3 regions of the Streptomyces sp. SS8 genome follow, and region 2 is predicted to be linked to each of the others. Evidence: riboswitches for the same ligand, from Rfam matches in the RefSeq annotation. Region 2 holds a riboswitch; each other region holds the start of a gene.
The links. A riboswitch is a leader RNA that binds a small molecule or an ion and turns the genes downstream of it on or off. The one in region 2 is predicted to bind cyclic di-AMP.
Positions count from the first base shown of each region.

Region 1 (5,216 bases), on a different contig from region 2:
ACGCGGTGCCGGGGATCGAGCGGCTGCGCCTGGCGCGCACCCGGCGCTACCGCAGCCTGCCGGAGGGGCTGGACGGGGCGGGCCGGGACGGCAGTCGGCCCGAGCCGGGGTGCGTGGTGGTCGTGGAGGTGGAGTTCGAGGGGCCCGACGAGGCGCGGCAGCGGGCGTGGGTGGACACCGTGGCCGCCGCGATCGAGGACGACAGGGCCGACGGGAGCCTGCCGCCGGGCGGCATCTCGGCCCACTTCCACCTGAGCACGGACGGCACACGCGTGATCAACTACGCGGAGTGGGAGAGCGAGCAGGCGCACATCGACGCGCTGGAGGCGCCGGGCGAGGGGATCGGCGCTCCGTCGCCGCTGTGGGAGCGGGTGCGGAACTTCCCCGGGCTGGTGGGCGGCGATGTGGCGCGCTACCGGCTGCTGTTCTCCGCCGAGCGCCCCGGGGAGCGGGCGGCGCGGGCGCGGTAGGCGTACGCGGGCGGGCTTACGCGGTTGGGCGTACGCGGTTGGGGAAAGGACCGGCGGCCCTGGTGTCGGGGGGTGTCACCAGGGCCGCCGGGGTGTGCGGGACCGGGGCTCGAAGGGCCCGGTCGGGGTGGGGCGGACCGGCCGTCGTCAGATGGACTGGCCCTTGCTCCGCAGCCAGGCCAGCGGGTCGATCGGGTCGCCGCCGCCGGGACGGACCTCCATGTGGAGGTGCGCGCCGGTGGAGTTGCCGGTGGAGCCGACGCGGCCGATGACGTCGCCGGTGGTCACCTTGCCGGTGGTGACGGTCATGGAGGACAGGTGCGCGTACCAGATCTCGGTGCCGTCGTCGAGGCGGAGGATGATGCGGTAGCCGTAGGAGCCCGCCCAGCCGGCCTCGACGATCTCGCCGCTGTGCACCGCCTTGACCGGGGTGCCGGTGGGGGCGGCGAAGTCCAGGCCGGTGTGGTTGCTGGACCACATCGAGCCGGACTGACCGAAGGTGGAGGTGAGCTGGTACGAGTTGAGGGGGAGGGTGTAGCTGGCCGCGAGCTTGGCCAGGCGCTCGGCCTCGGCCTTGCGCGCCGCCTCCTCGGCGGCCTTGCGCTTGCGCTCGGCCTCCTCCGCGGCGGCCTGGTCGGCGGCCTCCTCGGCCGCCTTGCCCGCGGCCTCCTTGGCGGCCTCCTCCAGCGCGGCCTGGGCCGCGCCGGTCTGCTGCTGGTCGGCCTGCTGGAGGATGCGGGCCCGCAGTGCCTCGCCGGCGTCCGCCGTGACGACGGTCGTGGTGGCGTCGGAGGTGTCCAGGCCGGCCTGGGTGACGGTGCCGCCGAAGGGGCTGGTGGTCTCGCCCTGGGGGGCGGGGTCGTCGTCGCCGTCGGAGACGAGGCCGCCGACGACGGGGATTCCCTCCGCCACGGCGCCGAGGTCCACGTCCGGCAGGGAGATGGCGACCGGCGTCTTGTCCTTGGCGGTGGCTATGCCGCCCGCGCCGACCGCGGCGATCATGCCGACGCCGAGGACCGCTCCGCTGCGGGCCATGCCGGTGCGCTGCTTGGCGACGCGGTGCCGGCCGCGGACCGGGCGGACGGAGTCCTCGGTCGGGTTCCACACCGGCTGGTCGCCGTCGCCCTCAGGACCGAACGGGGCGAAAGCGGCGGTGTGCGGGTCGTACGAGACCTCGGGGGCCGGGGTACTGGACGCCACGGGGGCGCTCTCCTTTCCTTCCTTCTCGCCTACCGGGTTAGCTGACGGGTTCGGAGCAGGAAGGTCTCCTACGGATCCATACGGGCATGCCGCATGAATCCGATTCACCCCAATTGGTGGTTCCCCGGTTCCCTGGGCGCGTCCTCGCTGTTGGCGGGGCCGCACTTGCGGGATTCGGCGACGGCGCACGGTGCCGCCCTCTTCGGCGACAGTGACGACCGCGCTGCGTTATCGAACGTTAATAGAGGTGCGCTCCGGATTCCAAGTCCCCTCTTTGGACATGGGGCTTTCTTGACGGAGGAGCATCCGGGCATCAGCACGCCAATTCGGGCGATTCGACCGCCGGATCGGCGCATGAGACGCACGCCACACCATCTGACGTTGCCTCAGTTGTTATGCGGAGGGATGTGCGTCGGCTACGGACGGTCACCGCAGGCGGGGGTTCCGCGGGCCTTCGAGGACTCCGGGGGCTCCGGAGGTTCCGGGGTTTCCGGGGACGCCGGGTCGCGCATGACCGCCAGCAGCACCATGTCGTCGCCCCGGTGCCCGCCGGTGTGCGCGTCGACGTCCGCGAGGAGGTGGTCGAGCAGGGCGGCGGGTCCGGCGAAGCGCCGGCCTCGCAGCCTCTCCACCGGGTCGTAGAAGGCGTCCTCGGCGTTCCGCGCCTCCGTCAGGCCGTCGGTGTAGAGCAGCAGCAGGGAGCCGGGCGGGAAGGGCAACGGCTCCGTGCCCCCGTCTCCTGGGCCGCCCACCGGGCTCCCCAGACTCCCCAGGCCCAGCGGCAGCGCGTACACCTCCGTGTCCGGCTCCAGCAGCCGCACGTCCCCCTGCCCGGTCAGCAGTACCGGCGGCGGATGGCCCCGGTTGACGAGCCGCAGGCTCCCCGGGGCGCCGATCGGTACCTCGGCGAACACCGCCGTGGCGAACTCCTCCGACCGGCCCGCCCCCGCCTCGCGCTGCCCGACCTCCCGGAGCAGGGCGTGCTCGACGCGGTCCGCGACCGTCCCCAGGTCCTCCTCCGTCTCGGCCGCCTCCCGGAAGGCGCCGAGGATGACGGTGACCGTGCCGACGGCTTCCGTCCCCTTGCCGCGCACGTCGGCCACCAGCAGCCGCAGCCCGTACGGGGTGCGCTGCACGCCGTACAGGTCGCCGCCGATCCGGGCGTGCGCCTGCGCGGCCTCGTAGCGGACCGCGATTCTCAGGTCGCCGACCCGGCCGGGCGGCACGGGCAGTACGGCGAGCTGGACGGCCTCGGCGACCTGGTGGGCCGAGGCCACGCTGACATCGCTGTGGTGCAGGACGCGGTTGAGGACGAGGGCCAGCACTCCGACGGTGGCGTTGGTGGCCAGCCGCACCGTGCTCTCCGCCGGGTGCAGCCCGGCCCGCACCAGCAGGGCGATGACCGCGACCGTCGTGGCGGCCACCGTGAGAGCCGTGCCGCCGAACGTCCACAGGGCCGCGGCGATCAGGCACGCCGCGATGAACGGCGCGCTCAGGAACACTTCGGGAGCGGTCAGCAGATTGACCGACAGCCCCAGCAGGACCAGCAGCAGGGGCAGCAGCCAGGGCGGGCGGCCGATGACGGGGATGGCGCGGACCCGGGTCCTGCCGCCGCCCGTCTCCTGCCGCCCGTCACCGTGCACCCTTCCAACTCTTCCCGACCCCCGGCGCCCCGGCGAGTCGATCAAGCGCCGGCCGGACCACACGGGCCCCCGGACGAGGGGACGAGGCGGACCGGGGCGCGGGGCGAGGGGGTGGAAAGGGGCGCCTACGCCCCGCGCGCGGCGAGCGCGCGGCGCACCCCGTACGAGGCGGCGCCGGCCGCCAGCACCGCCGCCCCCGAGACCACCGAGGCGAGCGGCAGGGCGAAGGCCAGCACCACGCACCCGGCCAGCCCCACCGCCGGCACGATCCGCGGCGGCCGGCCCTCGCCGGGGCCCAGGGTCCAGGCCGAGGCGTTGGCGATCGCGTAGTAGGCCAGGACGCCGAAGGAGGAGAAGCCGATCGCACCGCGCAGGTCCCCCGTGGCGGCCACCACCGCCACCACCGCGCCGACCGCCAGCTCGGCGCGGTGCGGCACGCCGAAGCGCGGGTGCACGGCGGCCAGCGCGGACGGCAGGTGCCGGTCGCGGGCCATCGCCAGGGTGGTGCGGGAGACGCCGAGGATCAGCGCGAGCAGGGAGCCCAGCGCCGCCACCGCCGCCCCCGCCCGTACCACCGGGGCCAGCTCCGGTACGCCCGCCGCCCGCACCGCGTCGGCCAGCGGCGCGGTCGCCCGGCCCAGCGCGTCGCCACCCAGCACGCCGAGCAGCGCGACCGCGACGGCGGCGTAGACGACCAGGGCGATGCCCAGCGCCACCGGGATCGCCCGGGGGATGGTGCGGGCCGGGTCGCGCACCTCCTCGCCGAGGGTGGCGATGCGCGCGTAGCCGGCGAAGGCGAAGAACAGCAGGCCCGCCGCCTGGAGCACCCCGCCGGGCGAGACACCGCCGGAGTCACCGGAGGAGCCGGCCCCTGCCCGGGACGACCAGAAGGCCAGCCGGGCGGCGTCCGTCTCGCCGGAGGTCAGGCAGACGACCACGGCGGCGGACAGCACCGCCAGTACGGTCACCACGATCGCGCGGGTCAGCCAGGCGGTCTTCCGCACGCCCGCGTAGTTCACCGCCACCAGCGCCACCACCGCCGCGACCGCGACCGCGTGCGCCTGTTCGGGCCACACGTACAGCCCCACCGTCAGGGCCATCGCCGCGCACGAGGCGGTCTTGCCGACCACGAAGCCCCAGCCGGCCAGATGGCCCCAGAACTCCCCCAGCCGCTCGCGGCCGTAGACGTAGGTTCCCCCGGACGCCGGGTAGCGGGCGGCCAGCCGGGCCGAGGAGGTCGCGTTGCAGTACGCGACCACCGCCGCCAGCGCCAGGCCGAGCAGCAGGCCGGCCCCGGCCGCGCGGGCCGCCGGGGCGAAGGCCGCGAAGACGCCCGCGCCGATCATCGACCCCAGGCCGATCACCACCGCGTCGCCGGTGCCCAGCCGCCTCTGCAGCCCGGGAGCCTCCTGTGCGCCCTCCGCCGTCCCGCTCATTCCCGTCCCCTCCCGTGGGTGTGCCCGTGCCGTCCCCGCCTGCTGCCGGCCGGCGGCCGGCGGCCGGCGAGCAGCCGGCGGCACCGGACGCTACCGCCACAGGGCCCGCCCCCGCTTCCGGGCCCGCCGCCGGGCGGAGGCGGGGGCAGGAGCACGACGGCGGCGCGGAACCCGTCCGCGCCGCCGTCGGAGCCGGGCCCCGCCCGCCGCTCAGGCCAGGATCTTCTCCTTGGCCCGCTGGTACTCGTTCTCGGTGAGGTCCCCCTTCGCCTTGAGCTCGGAGAGCCTGGCCAACTGGTCGACGCCCGCGGCGCCGGTGGCGGCGCCGGTGCCCGCGCCCGCGGTCTCGCGGATGTAGGCGTCGAAGGCCTCCCTCTCCGTCCTGGCCCGCCTCACCTCGCGCTCGCTCATGCCCTTGCCCCGGGCGACCAGGTAGACGAGGACGCCGAGGTAGGGGAGGACGATCA
Region 1 is NZ_JBSVCZ010000021.1:76,000-81,215, reverse strand. It holds gene ACW69E_RS20100 (antibiotic biosynthesis monooxygenase) at 1-470, shown strand, start outside; gene ACW69E_RS20095 (M23 family metallopeptidase) at 618-1,670, opposite strand; cyclic di-AMP (ydaO/yuaA leader) riboswitch at 1,682-1,860, opposite strand; gene ACW69E_RS20090 (PP2C family protein-serine/threonine phosphatase) at 2,087-3,313, opposite strand; gene ACW69E_RS20085 (APC family permease) at 3,439-4,749, opposite strand; gene ACW69E_RS20080 (SHOCT domain-containing protein) at 4,960-5,216, opposite strand, start outside.
Region 1: another riboswitch for cyclic di-AMP. It lies ahead of ACW69E_RS20095 (M23 family metallopeptidase); the one in region 2 lies ahead of ACW69E_RS12975 (transglycosylase family protein).

Region 2 (5,216 bases):
CGTGAGGGAGCCCCGGGGGAAGGGGCCGGGCGGGAGGAGGGCTGGCCGGTCGTCCTCAAGACCGTCCGCGGCGGCTACGACGGCAAGGGCGTGTGGGTGGTGTCCTCCGAGGCCGAGGCCGCCGAGCCGTTCCGGGCGGGCGTGCCGGTGCTGGCCGAGGAGAGGGTGGACTACGCCCGCGAGCTGGCGGCCAACGTGGTGCGCTCCCCGCACGGCCAGGCCGTGGCCTACCCGGTGGTGGAGTCGATCCAGGTGGACGGCGTGTGCGACACGGTGATCGCCCCGGCCCCCGGCCTGTCGCCGGAGCTGTCCGCCCACGCCCAGGAGATGGCGCTGACGATCGCGCGGGAGCTGGGCGTGATCGGGCACCTGGCGGTGGAGCTGTTCGAGACCCGCGACGGCCGCGTCCTGGTCAACGAACTGGCCATGCGCCCCCACAACAGCGGCCACTGGACCCAGGACGGCGCGGTCACCTCCCAGTTCGCCAACCACCTGCGGGCCGTGCTCGACCTGCCGCTGGGCGACCCGCGCCCCCGCGCGCCGTGGACGGTGATGGCCAACGTGCTCGGCGGTGACTACCCCGACATGTACCAGGGCTACCCGCACTGCATGGCCCGCGACCCGCGGCTGAAGATCCACATGTACGGCAAGGACGTGAAGCCCGGCCGCAAGGTCGGCCACGTCAACACCTACGGCGACGACCTGGCGGACGTACGCGAGCGCGCCGCCCACGCCGCCGCCTATCTGCGAGGGACCATCACCGAATGAGCAACGCCCCCAGCCCCGCCCCCGCCCCCCTCGTGGGGATCGTCATGGGATCCGACTCGGACTGGCCCGTCATGGAGGCCGCGGCCGAGGCCCTGGACGAGTTCGAGGTCCCCTACGAGGTCGACGTCGTCTCCGCCCACCGCATGCCGCACGAGATGATCGCCTACGGCGACGAGGCGGCCGGACGCGGGCTGAAGGCGGTCATCGCGGGCGCCGGGGGAGCGGCCCACCTTCCGGGCATGCTCGCCTCCGTCACCCCGCTGCCGGTGATCGGCGTCCCCGTGCCGCTGCGGCACCTGGACGGCATGGACTCCCTGCTGTCCATCGTCCAGATGCCCGCCGGGGTCCCGGTCGCCACGGTCTCGGTCGGCGGCGCGCGCAACGCGGGCCTGCTGGCGGTCCGCCTCCTGGCGGCCCACGACGGGGAGCTGCGCGAGCGCATGGAGCGGTTCCAGGCGGAGCTGAAGGACCAGGCGCGGGAGAAGGGCCGGCGGCTGCGGAGCAAGGTCGCCGCGGGTGGCGCCGGGTTCGGCTTCGGGGGCAGGTGAGATGGGTCACTCCGCCGAGCTGCTGGCCCGGGCCAGGGCGCTGCTGGAGGCCCACCCCGTCGCCGACGGCCACAACGACCTGCCCTGGGCGCTGCGCGAGCAGGTGGCCTACGACCTCGACCGGCGCGACATCGCCGGCGACCAGTCGGCCCATCTGCACACCGACATCCCGCGGCTGCGCGCGGGCGGGGTGGGCGCGCAGTTCTGGTCGGTCTACGTGCGCACCGACCTGACGGGCGACGCCGCCGTCAGCGCCTGCCTGGAGCAGATCGACGTGGTGCGGCGGCTGGCCGACCGCCACCCGGCCGACCTCAGGCTCGCCCTCACCGCCGACGACATGGAGGCGGCCCGCGCCGAGGGCCGCATCGCCTCCCTGATGGGCGCCGAGGGCGGCCACTCCATCAACAACTCCCTGGCCACACTGCGCGCCCTGTACCGGCTGGGCGTGCGCTACATGACGCTCACCCACAACGACACCATCGACTGGGCGGACTCGGCCACCGACGCACCCCGCCACGACGGCCTGACCCGCTTCGGCGAGGAGGTCGTGCGGGAGATGAACCGGCTGGGGATGCTGGTCGACCTCTCCCATGTGGCGCCCGCCACCATGCGCGACGCCCTGCGCGTGACGACGGCGCCGGTGGTCTTCTCGCACTCCTCGGCCCGCGCGGTGTGCGACCACCCGCGCAACATCCCCGACGACGTGCTGGAGCGGCTTCCGGTCAACGGCGGTGTGGCGATGGCCACATTCGTGCCGAAGTTCGTGCTGCCCGCCGCCGTCGCCTGGACCGAGGCCGCCGACGAGAACATGCGCGCCCACGGCCTCCACCCCCTGGACGGAACCGAGAGGGGCCTGGCGGTCCAGCGCGCCTACGAGGAGGCCAACCCGCGCCCGGTCGCCACGGCGGCGACGGTCGCCGACCACCTGGACCACATGCGCGAGGTCGCGGGCATCGACCACATCGGCATCGGCGGCGACTTCGACGGCACGGCCTTCACCCCGTCCGATCTGAGCGATGTGTCCGGATACCCGCATCTGGTGGCCGAGTTGCTGGACCGCCGCTGGTCCGAGGCCGACCTCGCCAAGCTCACCTGGAAGAACGCGGTGCGCGTGCTGCGCGACGCGGAGGCGGTCGCCCGTCACGAGCGGACCAGGCGCGGCCCGTCCATCGCCACCATCGGACAGCTCGACGGGTAGCTCCCCGGCCCCTTCGTGATTCAACTCACGAGCCGGCCCTCCCCGGTGCGTCGCTCTGCGTGCCGGAGGAGGGCCTTTCGCGTTATCCGTCCTGGCAGTGGAGGAAAGTGACGCCGCGTCAGGGATGGATCCCGCCACTCTTCGAGAGGTGAACACAGCGGACGGTGATGATCGGATGATCGTCAAAGCCTTCGAAACGGGCGTCCTGTGATTCATCGGCTTGTATCGGCGGAAACGATGTGTCTACCGTTCTGGCCGTGCCGTACGAATGTGCGGCGGCCCGCTGTCGAACGCCGAATCCTGTCAACGGCGGCGGGCTGGACCATCCACACCACCCGATGGCAGGAGCGGGGGACCCAAGGTAAGTCGCCGTCCCGGGCCGCGAGGCCCGTACGGGACGGCTTGGGGTGAAGCCATGCCGCGGCACGCACCGCGGCGCACATGGCCGGGCAACTCCAGCCCGAACCCGACAGCTCACCTCGCAGGCGTAGGAGAAGGAGCACACCTATGTCCGCACGCGGACGTCACCGTCGTATGCGCAACAGCCGCCTCACCCGTCTGTCGCTGGCCATCTCCGTGGGCGGCGCCGGCATGGCCCTTCCCCTGGTGACCGCCGGCGGGGCCAGCGCCGCCTCCGTCGACACCTGGGACAAGGTCGCCCAGTGCGAGAGCACGGGCAACTGGTCCATCAACACCGGCAACGGCTTCTACGGCGGCCTGCAGTTCACCCAGAGCACCTGGGCCGCCTTCGGCGGCACCGAGTACGCGCCGCGTGCCGACCTCGCCACCAAGGACCAGCAGATCGCCGTCGCCGAGAAGGTGCTGGCGGGGCAGGGCCCGGGCGCCTGGCCCGTGTGCTCGGTCAAGGCCGGCCTGACCAAGGGCGGTCCCGCCCCGGCCGTCTCCCCCGACGGCCGGAGCAACCCGACCGAGCAGAAGGAGCAGGCCCCGGCCGCCGCTCCGAAGGCCGAGGCCAAGCCTGAGGCCAAGCCCGAGAGCAAGCCCGAGGCCGAGCCGAAGCAGGAGAAGAGCGAGGCCGCGCCGCAGCGCGCGGACCGCGGTGAGCGCGCCCACGGCCACAGCCACGACCACGGCACCGGCGAGGGCACCTCCTACGAGGTCGTCGGCGGCGACACCCTCTTCAAGATCGCCGACGCCCAGGGCGTCCAGGGCGGCTGGGAGCGCGTCTACGAGGACAACCGCCAGGTCATCGGCGACAACCCGAACCTGATCTTCCCGGGCCAGGAGCTCACCCTGGGCGGCGCCGCCGCCCAGCAGAAGGCCGCGGCCAAGCCCGAGGCCAAGCCGGCTCCGAAGCCCGAGAAGGCCGCTCCGAAGCCCGAGAAGACTGAGAAGGCCGAGGCCGTGCAGCAGTCGGCCGAGCGTGCCGACCGCAGCGACCGCGGTGCGGTCACCGGCTACACCGCCCCGGTGAACGCCGCCCCGTCCGGCTCCTACAAGGCCGCGGGCGCCCGCTGGTCCAACGGCCACACCGGTGAGGACTTCGCCGCCGCCTCCGGCACCCCGGTGAAGGCCGTCACCAACGGCACCGTGGTCTCCGCCGGCTGGGGCGGTGCCTACGGCAACCAGGTGGTCATCCGCCACGAGGACGGCCGGTACAGCCAGTACGGCCACCTGTCCTCGCTGTCGGTCAGCGCCGGCCAGTCGGTCAGCACCGGCCAGCAGATCGGCGCCGTCGGTTCCACCGGCAACAGCACCGGCCCGCACCTGCACTTCGAGATCCGTACCGCCCCCGGTTACGGCTCGGACATCAACCCGCTGGCCTACCTGCGCGCCAACGGCGTCAGCATCTGAGGGTCCTGACCCTCACCGACCCGGTCCACCCGGGTCCGGCCTCCTGACCGGACCCGGGCCCGGAGCCGGTCGGAAGGCGGGCGGGGCAGGGGTGTTCACACACCCCCGCCCCGCCCGCCTCTTCTTTTCCCGCCTCCGCCCGCGCGCCCGGTTCACCGGCGCGCCCCGCCCCCGCACGCTCCCACGGGCGGCCGGCTCACTCGACGCAGAGGCAGAAGGGGTGCCCGGCCGGGTCGCGGTAGACGCGGAAGTCGCGCTCGCCCCCGTCACCCTGGAGGAGTTCGGCCCCCAGTTCCAGCGCCTCCCGCTCGGCCGCGTCCAACTCCTCGCGAGGCACGTAGAAATCGAGGTGGAACTGCTGCGACCGCTCGGCGCTCGGCCACTGCGGCGGCACATGGCCGCGCGCCTCCTGGAAGGCGAGCCTCCGGCCCTCCAACGCGCCCGAGTCGAACGTCACCTCCACCCACCTGCCCTCGCCCTCGGTCTTCCCGCCCAGCAGCCGTGCGTAGAAGTCGGCGAGCTTCCCCGGCTCGGGGCAGTCCAGTACGAGAACGTCCCGCAGCGTGGTGATGGCCATGGTGCCCTTCCCTCCTGTGTCGTGGATCACTGCCTCTGCTACCCGGCCTGCCGCCTGTTGACGACCTGATCCGGGAACGCGCACCGCGGTGGCCGACGGAACCGGCCACGCCTGGAGGCGCGCGAGGCGCACGACCGCCGCTGGGCGGGCGTACTACGACAGGAGCCCGGCGGGCCTTGGTGCGCCGGCGCACCAAGGCCCGCCGCGGCGGCCGGGCGAAGACGCGGACGTACCGCGCGCGGCGTCGTTCCGCGGCCGAGCCGCCCCGCGAGGGCCCGGCAGGCCCGCCGGCGTAAGCCCGCGGGCGGGG
Region 2 is NZ_JBSVCZ010000011.1:38,952-44,167, reverse strand. It holds gene ACW69E_RS12990 (5-(carboxyamino)imidazole ribonucleotide synthase) at 1-768, shown strand, start outside; gene purE (5-(carboxyamino)imidazole ribonucleotide mutase) at 765-1,316, shown strand; gene ACW69E_RS12980 (dipeptidase) at 1,318-2,514, shown strand; cyclic di-AMP (ydaO/yuaA leader) riboswitch at 2,799-3,017, shown strand; gene ACW69E_RS12975 (transglycosylase family protein) at 3,022-4,329, shown strand; gene ACW69E_RS12970 (VOC family protein) at 4,526-4,906, opposite strand.

Region 3 (5,216 bases), on a different contig from region 2:
TGACCCGGTACCCGAAAGCCGCCCCGGCCGGACGAGGAGTCCGGCCGGGGCGGCGGCGTCACGGGACGGGCGCGGAAGGCGCAGGGGGCGGAGGAGCGCCTCCGTGCCCGCCGTGTCAGGACAGGCTCGCCAGCGCCCGGTTGAGGGTCTGCGACGGGCGCATGACGGCCGAGGCCTTGGCGTCGTCGGGGCGGTAGTAGCCGCCGATGTCGGCCGGGGAGCCCTGGACGGCGGCCAGCTCGCCGACGATCGTCCGCTCCTGCTCGTCCAGCTCCCGCGCCAGCGGGCCGAAGGCCTGCGCGAGCTCGGCGTCGTCGGTCTGCTTCGCCAGCTCCTGGGCCCAGTACAGCGCCAGGTAGAAGTGGCTGCCGCGGTTGTCGATGCCGCCGATACGGCGGGTGGGCGACTTGTCCTCGTTGAGGAAGGTGGCCGTGGCCCGGTCGAGGGTGTCGGCCAGCACCTGGGCCTTGGCGTTGCCCGTGGTCTGGGCCAGGTGCTCGAAGCTGACCGCCAGGGCCAGGAACTCGCCCAGGCTGTCCCAGCGCAGGTAGTTCTCCTTGACCAGCTGCTGGACGTGCTTGGGCGCGGAGCCGCCGGCGCCGGTCTCGAACAGGCCGCCGCCGTTCATCAGCGGGACGACGGAGAGCATCTTGGCGCTCGTGCCCAGCTCGAGGATCGGGAACAGGTCGGTGAGGTAGTCGCGCAGCACGTTGCCGGTGACCGAGATGGTGTCCTCGCCCCGGCGGATGCGCTCCAGGGAGAACTTCGTGGCCTCCACCGGCGCCATGATCTCGATCCGCAGGCCCTCGGTGTCGTGCTCGGCCAGGTAGGTGCGGACCTTCTCGATCAGCCTGGCGTCGTGGGCGCGGGTCTCGTCCAGCCAGAACACCGCCGGGGCGCCGGTGGCGCGGGCGCGGGTGACGGCCAGCTTGACCCAGTCCCTGATCGGGGCGTCCTTGGTCTGGCACATGCGGAAGATGTCGCCGGCGCCGACCGTCTGCTCCAGCACGACGTTGCCGTCGCCGTCGGTGACCCGGACGGTGCCGGTGGCCGGGATCTCGAAGGTCTTGTCGTGACTGCCGTACTCCTCGGCCTTCTGCGCCATCAGGCCGACGTTGGGCACCGAGCCCATGGTGGCCGGGTCGAAGGCGCCGTTGGCCCGGCAGTCGTCGATGACGGCCTGGTAGACGCCGGAGTAGGAGCTGTCGGGCAGGACCGCGAGGGTGTCGTGCTCCTGTCCGTCGGGGCCCCACATGTGGCCGGAGGTGCGGATCATGGCCGGCATGGAGGCGTCGACGATGACGTCGCTGGGGACGTGCAGGTTGGTGATGCCGCGGTCGGAGTCGACCATGGCCAGCTCCGGGCCCTCGGCCAGCTCGGCCTCGAAGGACTCCTTGATCTTCGCGCCCTCGGGCAGCGACTCCAGGCCCTTGAGGATGCCGCCGAGGCCGTCGTTCGGGGTGAGGCCGGCGGCGGCGAGGGTCTGACCGTACTCGGCGAAGGTCTTCGGGAAGAAGGCGCGCACCACGTGACCGAAGATGATCGGGTCGGAGACCTTCATCATGGTGGCCTTCAGGTGGACCGAGAACAGCACGCCCTCGGCCTTGGCGCGGGCGACCTGCTCCTTCAGGAACTCGCGCAGCGCGGCCACCCGCATGACGGCCGCGTCCACGACCTCGCCGGCGAGCACGGGCACGGACTCGCGCAGCACGGTGGTGGAGCCGTCGTCGCCCACCAGCTCGATGCGGAGGGCGTCGTCCTTGGCGAGGACCGCGGACTTCTCGGTGGAGCGGAAGTCGTCCACGCCCATGGTCGCCACGTTGGTCCTGGACTCCGCGGTCCAGGCGCCCATGCGGTGCGGGTGGGTCTTGGCGTAGTTCTTCACCGAGGCGGGGGCGCGGCGGTCGGAGTTGCCCTCGCGCAGCACCGGGTTGACGGCGCTGCCCTTGACCTTGTCGTAGCGGGCGCGGATCTCCCGCTCCTCGTCGGTCTTGGGGTCGTCGGGGTAGTCCGGGAGCGCGTAGCCCTTCTCCTGGAGTTCGGCGATCGCGGCCTTGAGCTGCGGGATGGAGGCCGAGATGTTCGGCAGCTTGATGATGTTGGCCTGGGGGGTCTTGGCCAGCTCGCCGAGCTCGGCGAGCGCGTCACCGATGCGCTGCTCCTCCTTGAGGTACTCGGGGAAGACCGCGATGATCCGCCCCGCCAGGGAGATGTCACGGCTCTCCACGGCGACGCCCGCCTTGGCGGCGTAGGCCCTGACCACCGGCAGGAAAGAGTACGTCGCCAGGGCCGGGGCCTCGTCGGTCTGTGTGTAGATGATGGTCGAGTCAGTCACCGGGTGCTCCGCTCCACGTCTGCAACATTGCTCGACATCAAGATATCCCGTGGAGGGCCTTCCCCCGAAAGTGCCCTGCCCCTTGTGGTGGCGCGAGCGCGCCACCACAAGGGGCAGGGTGGGGGGCGGGGCCACGGGGCCCGCAGTCCCGGTCGGCTCAGTAGGGCCCGTTGACGTTGTCGATCGAGCCGTAGCGGTCTGCCGCGTAGTTGCAGGCGGCGACGATGTTGGCGACCGGGTCGTACTGGCTGTTCGCCGTGCCCGGGACGTGGTAGGCGTCGAAGGTCGGCTTGATGACCTGGAGCAGGCCGATCGAGGGGGTGCCGCGCTGGGCGTTGATGTCCCAGTTGTTGACCGCGTTCGGGTTGCCGCCGGACTCGCGGATGATGTTGCGGTGGATGCCCTCGTAGGTGCCGGGGATGCCGTTGGCCCGCATGATGTCCAGGGCCTCGCGGATCCAGCCGTCGAGGTTGTCCGCGTAGGCCTTCGGCGAGGCCTGGGGCGCGGTCTTCTCCGCGGTCGGGCGGGCCTGGGTGCGGTCGGCGCGCTGCGGGGCGCGCTCCTGCTCTGCGCCGGAGGACCGGGCGGCCAGTCTCAGCTCCTGGCCGGGGAGGATCAGGTGCGGGTTGTCACCGACGGTCTCGCGGTTGGCGTCGTAGACCGTCTGCCAGCCACCCTCCACACCGTGGGCGGTGGCGATCCGGTGGAGGGTGTCGCCGGGGGCGACTGTGTGGGAGCCGGCGGCGGGCTTGCGCTCGGCCCCGGCCTTCGCTCCCGCCTTCACTTCGGACTCGCCGCCCGTCTGGGTGGCGGGGGCGCTGTCGGGCGCGCCGGAGTCCCGGGTGAGCCCGGCCGCCGGTCCGCAGGTGGGCCAGGCTCCCGGTCCCTGGAGTTCGAGCAGCTTCTCACCGGCGGTGATCTGCTCCTGCTTGGTGGCCAGGTCGGCGCGCGGCGCGTACTCGGTGCCGCCGGCCGCCTCCCAGCTGGACTGCGAGAACTGCAGACCGCCGTAGTAGCCGTTGCCGGTGTTGATGGACCAGTTGTCGCTGCTCTCGCACTCGGCGACCTTCTCCCACACCTCGGCGGAAGCCGCGTTCGCACTGCCGGCCGCGACCATCGGCGCCGCGATTCCCGCACCACCGGCCGCGGCGACCAGGGAAATCCGGGAGAACTGACGGGAAATCAAAGACTTGCTCGGACGACGGTGGCGACCACGAGACATGGGTGTGAGTCCTCTCCCACGCCTACGAGGTTAGCTGTCGGATTCGGGCTGGAGTTGCCCGGCCTTCCCGGGTGCTCGAGGGCACTTCGGGAAAGGCTTCACCCCAAGCCGGATCGCGGAAAAATCGCGGTCGCGGCACTTAACTCGGTTTCCCCGCTCCTGCCATGGTCGGCTGCGCTCCCTCCACCGGCCGGGCGGCAGGACTCGGCGTCCCGGCGGTGGAACCTCCGCGATGCGGCGGAGGCCAGGACACATAAACACAACCAATTCACAGAGACAAGGCGCTGGAAGAGCAAGGCCCTTCGCGCTGTCACCGAGTCGTGAATCATGAACACGGTCCGCACAGGATCTCGGCCGGATCACGACGCCCCGGGACAGTCGAGCACAAGTCAAATCTCCGGGTGACACGGAGAATCCGGGAGACAGGGGAACTGGATCTTCCCTCGAAGGGCAAGCAGGGCAATCGAAACTGTGACTCCGGTCACACGGCCGGAAAGAGGGTCCTTTACATCAACCTTTTCCAGACCAAGCAGCTTTAAGGCCCAGGAGTGTGCAAGGAGGCTGATTCCCCGGATTCCCACCCGCCTTCACCGCACGACCGGAACACTCCCCGACGGCTTCGGGGTCACCCCCGGCCCTCCGCGGCACCCCGCGAACAAGCGCGCGGCGCCGCACCCGTCGCCCACCGGATTCACCCGCCCCCCGCCGAACGGCGAAGCATGCGCGCCCCTCTTCACCGGGGGACCGAGAGGTCGAGGCGTGGTCAGCGGTGGGCCGTTGCGGTCAGGTGCCCGAGTGCGGCGCGGCCGGGCGGGCCCCAGGTGGGCTTGCCGCCGGGGCGGCCGTGGACGCCGGCGTCCCCGACGAGAAGGCGGGTGAGGGCCTTCGAAACCGCCCAGCCGCGGGCGCGGCGCGGGGTGGCCGCGTCCGGGGCCGGCCGATATGCGGCATGGAAGCGGTCGGCGGCGGCGTCCTCCCAGACTGCGCGGACGGCGTCCGGGCCGGGCACCAGTCCCGCCTCCGTGGCCGCGTCGAGCTGCCCGGCGAATCCCTCGGTACGGTCCGCCAGTGGTCCCCCGTGGTAGCGACCGGCTGGAGCCCCGGCGGGAGCGGGCCGATGGAGGGCGGTGAGGAAGGCGGCCAGGGCGTCGGCCGCCTCCGCGGCGCGCGTGACGGGCGCCCGGTCGACGGGCTCGCCCGGCACCCAGGTGGTGACGGTCCAGGGCCGCGGAAACCGCTCGGAGGGCTCACCCAGGCGGTGCGGGTACGGGGACCGGCAGCGGCAGGCTCGGGGCGAGTGCGGGCAGCCACGCGTACTCCTTGCGCAGCAGCTCGTCCGCGGACCTCGTCGCCCAGGGCAGCCGTACGGCGAGGTCGTCGCCGAGCCGCCACAGCCGGTTGTCCCAACCACGCGCGCCGAGCTTCAGCGGGCGGTCGGCCAGATCGGGGTGCTGGTCGCGCAGCAGGTCCCGGACCGGCTCCGCGGTGATCTCGATCTCGGTATGGGTCATGCGAAGGCACGCTAACCGCACGGGAGTCCGGCGTCTGCGACGCCCGGCCTCCGCGCCACCGCCCGACGGCGTGGAACTCACGGCCACCGGTCCCGGCACGAGGGCCAATGCCCGGCGGCACAGGACAATCGCCGAGGCAGACGGTCCT
Region 3 is NZ_JBSVCZ010000004.1:156,357-161,572, reverse strand. It holds gene ACW69E_RS06050 (histidine phosphatase family protein) at 1-3, shown strand, start outside; gene ACW69E_RS06045 (NADP-dependent isocitrate dehydrogenase) at 116-2,335, opposite strand; gene ACW69E_RS06040 (transglycosylase family protein) at 2,493-3,452, opposite strand; cyclic di-AMP (ydaO/yuaA leader) riboswitch at 3,564-3,741, opposite strand; partial or broken gene ACW69E_RS06035 (phosphotransferase) at 4,321-5,068, opposite strand; gene ACW69E_RS06030 (CbrC family protein) at 5,216-5,216, opposite strand, start outside.
Region 3: another riboswitch for cyclic di-AMP. It lies ahead of ACW69E_RS06040 (transglycosylase family protein); the one in region 2 lies ahead of ACW69E_RS12975 (transglycosylase family protein).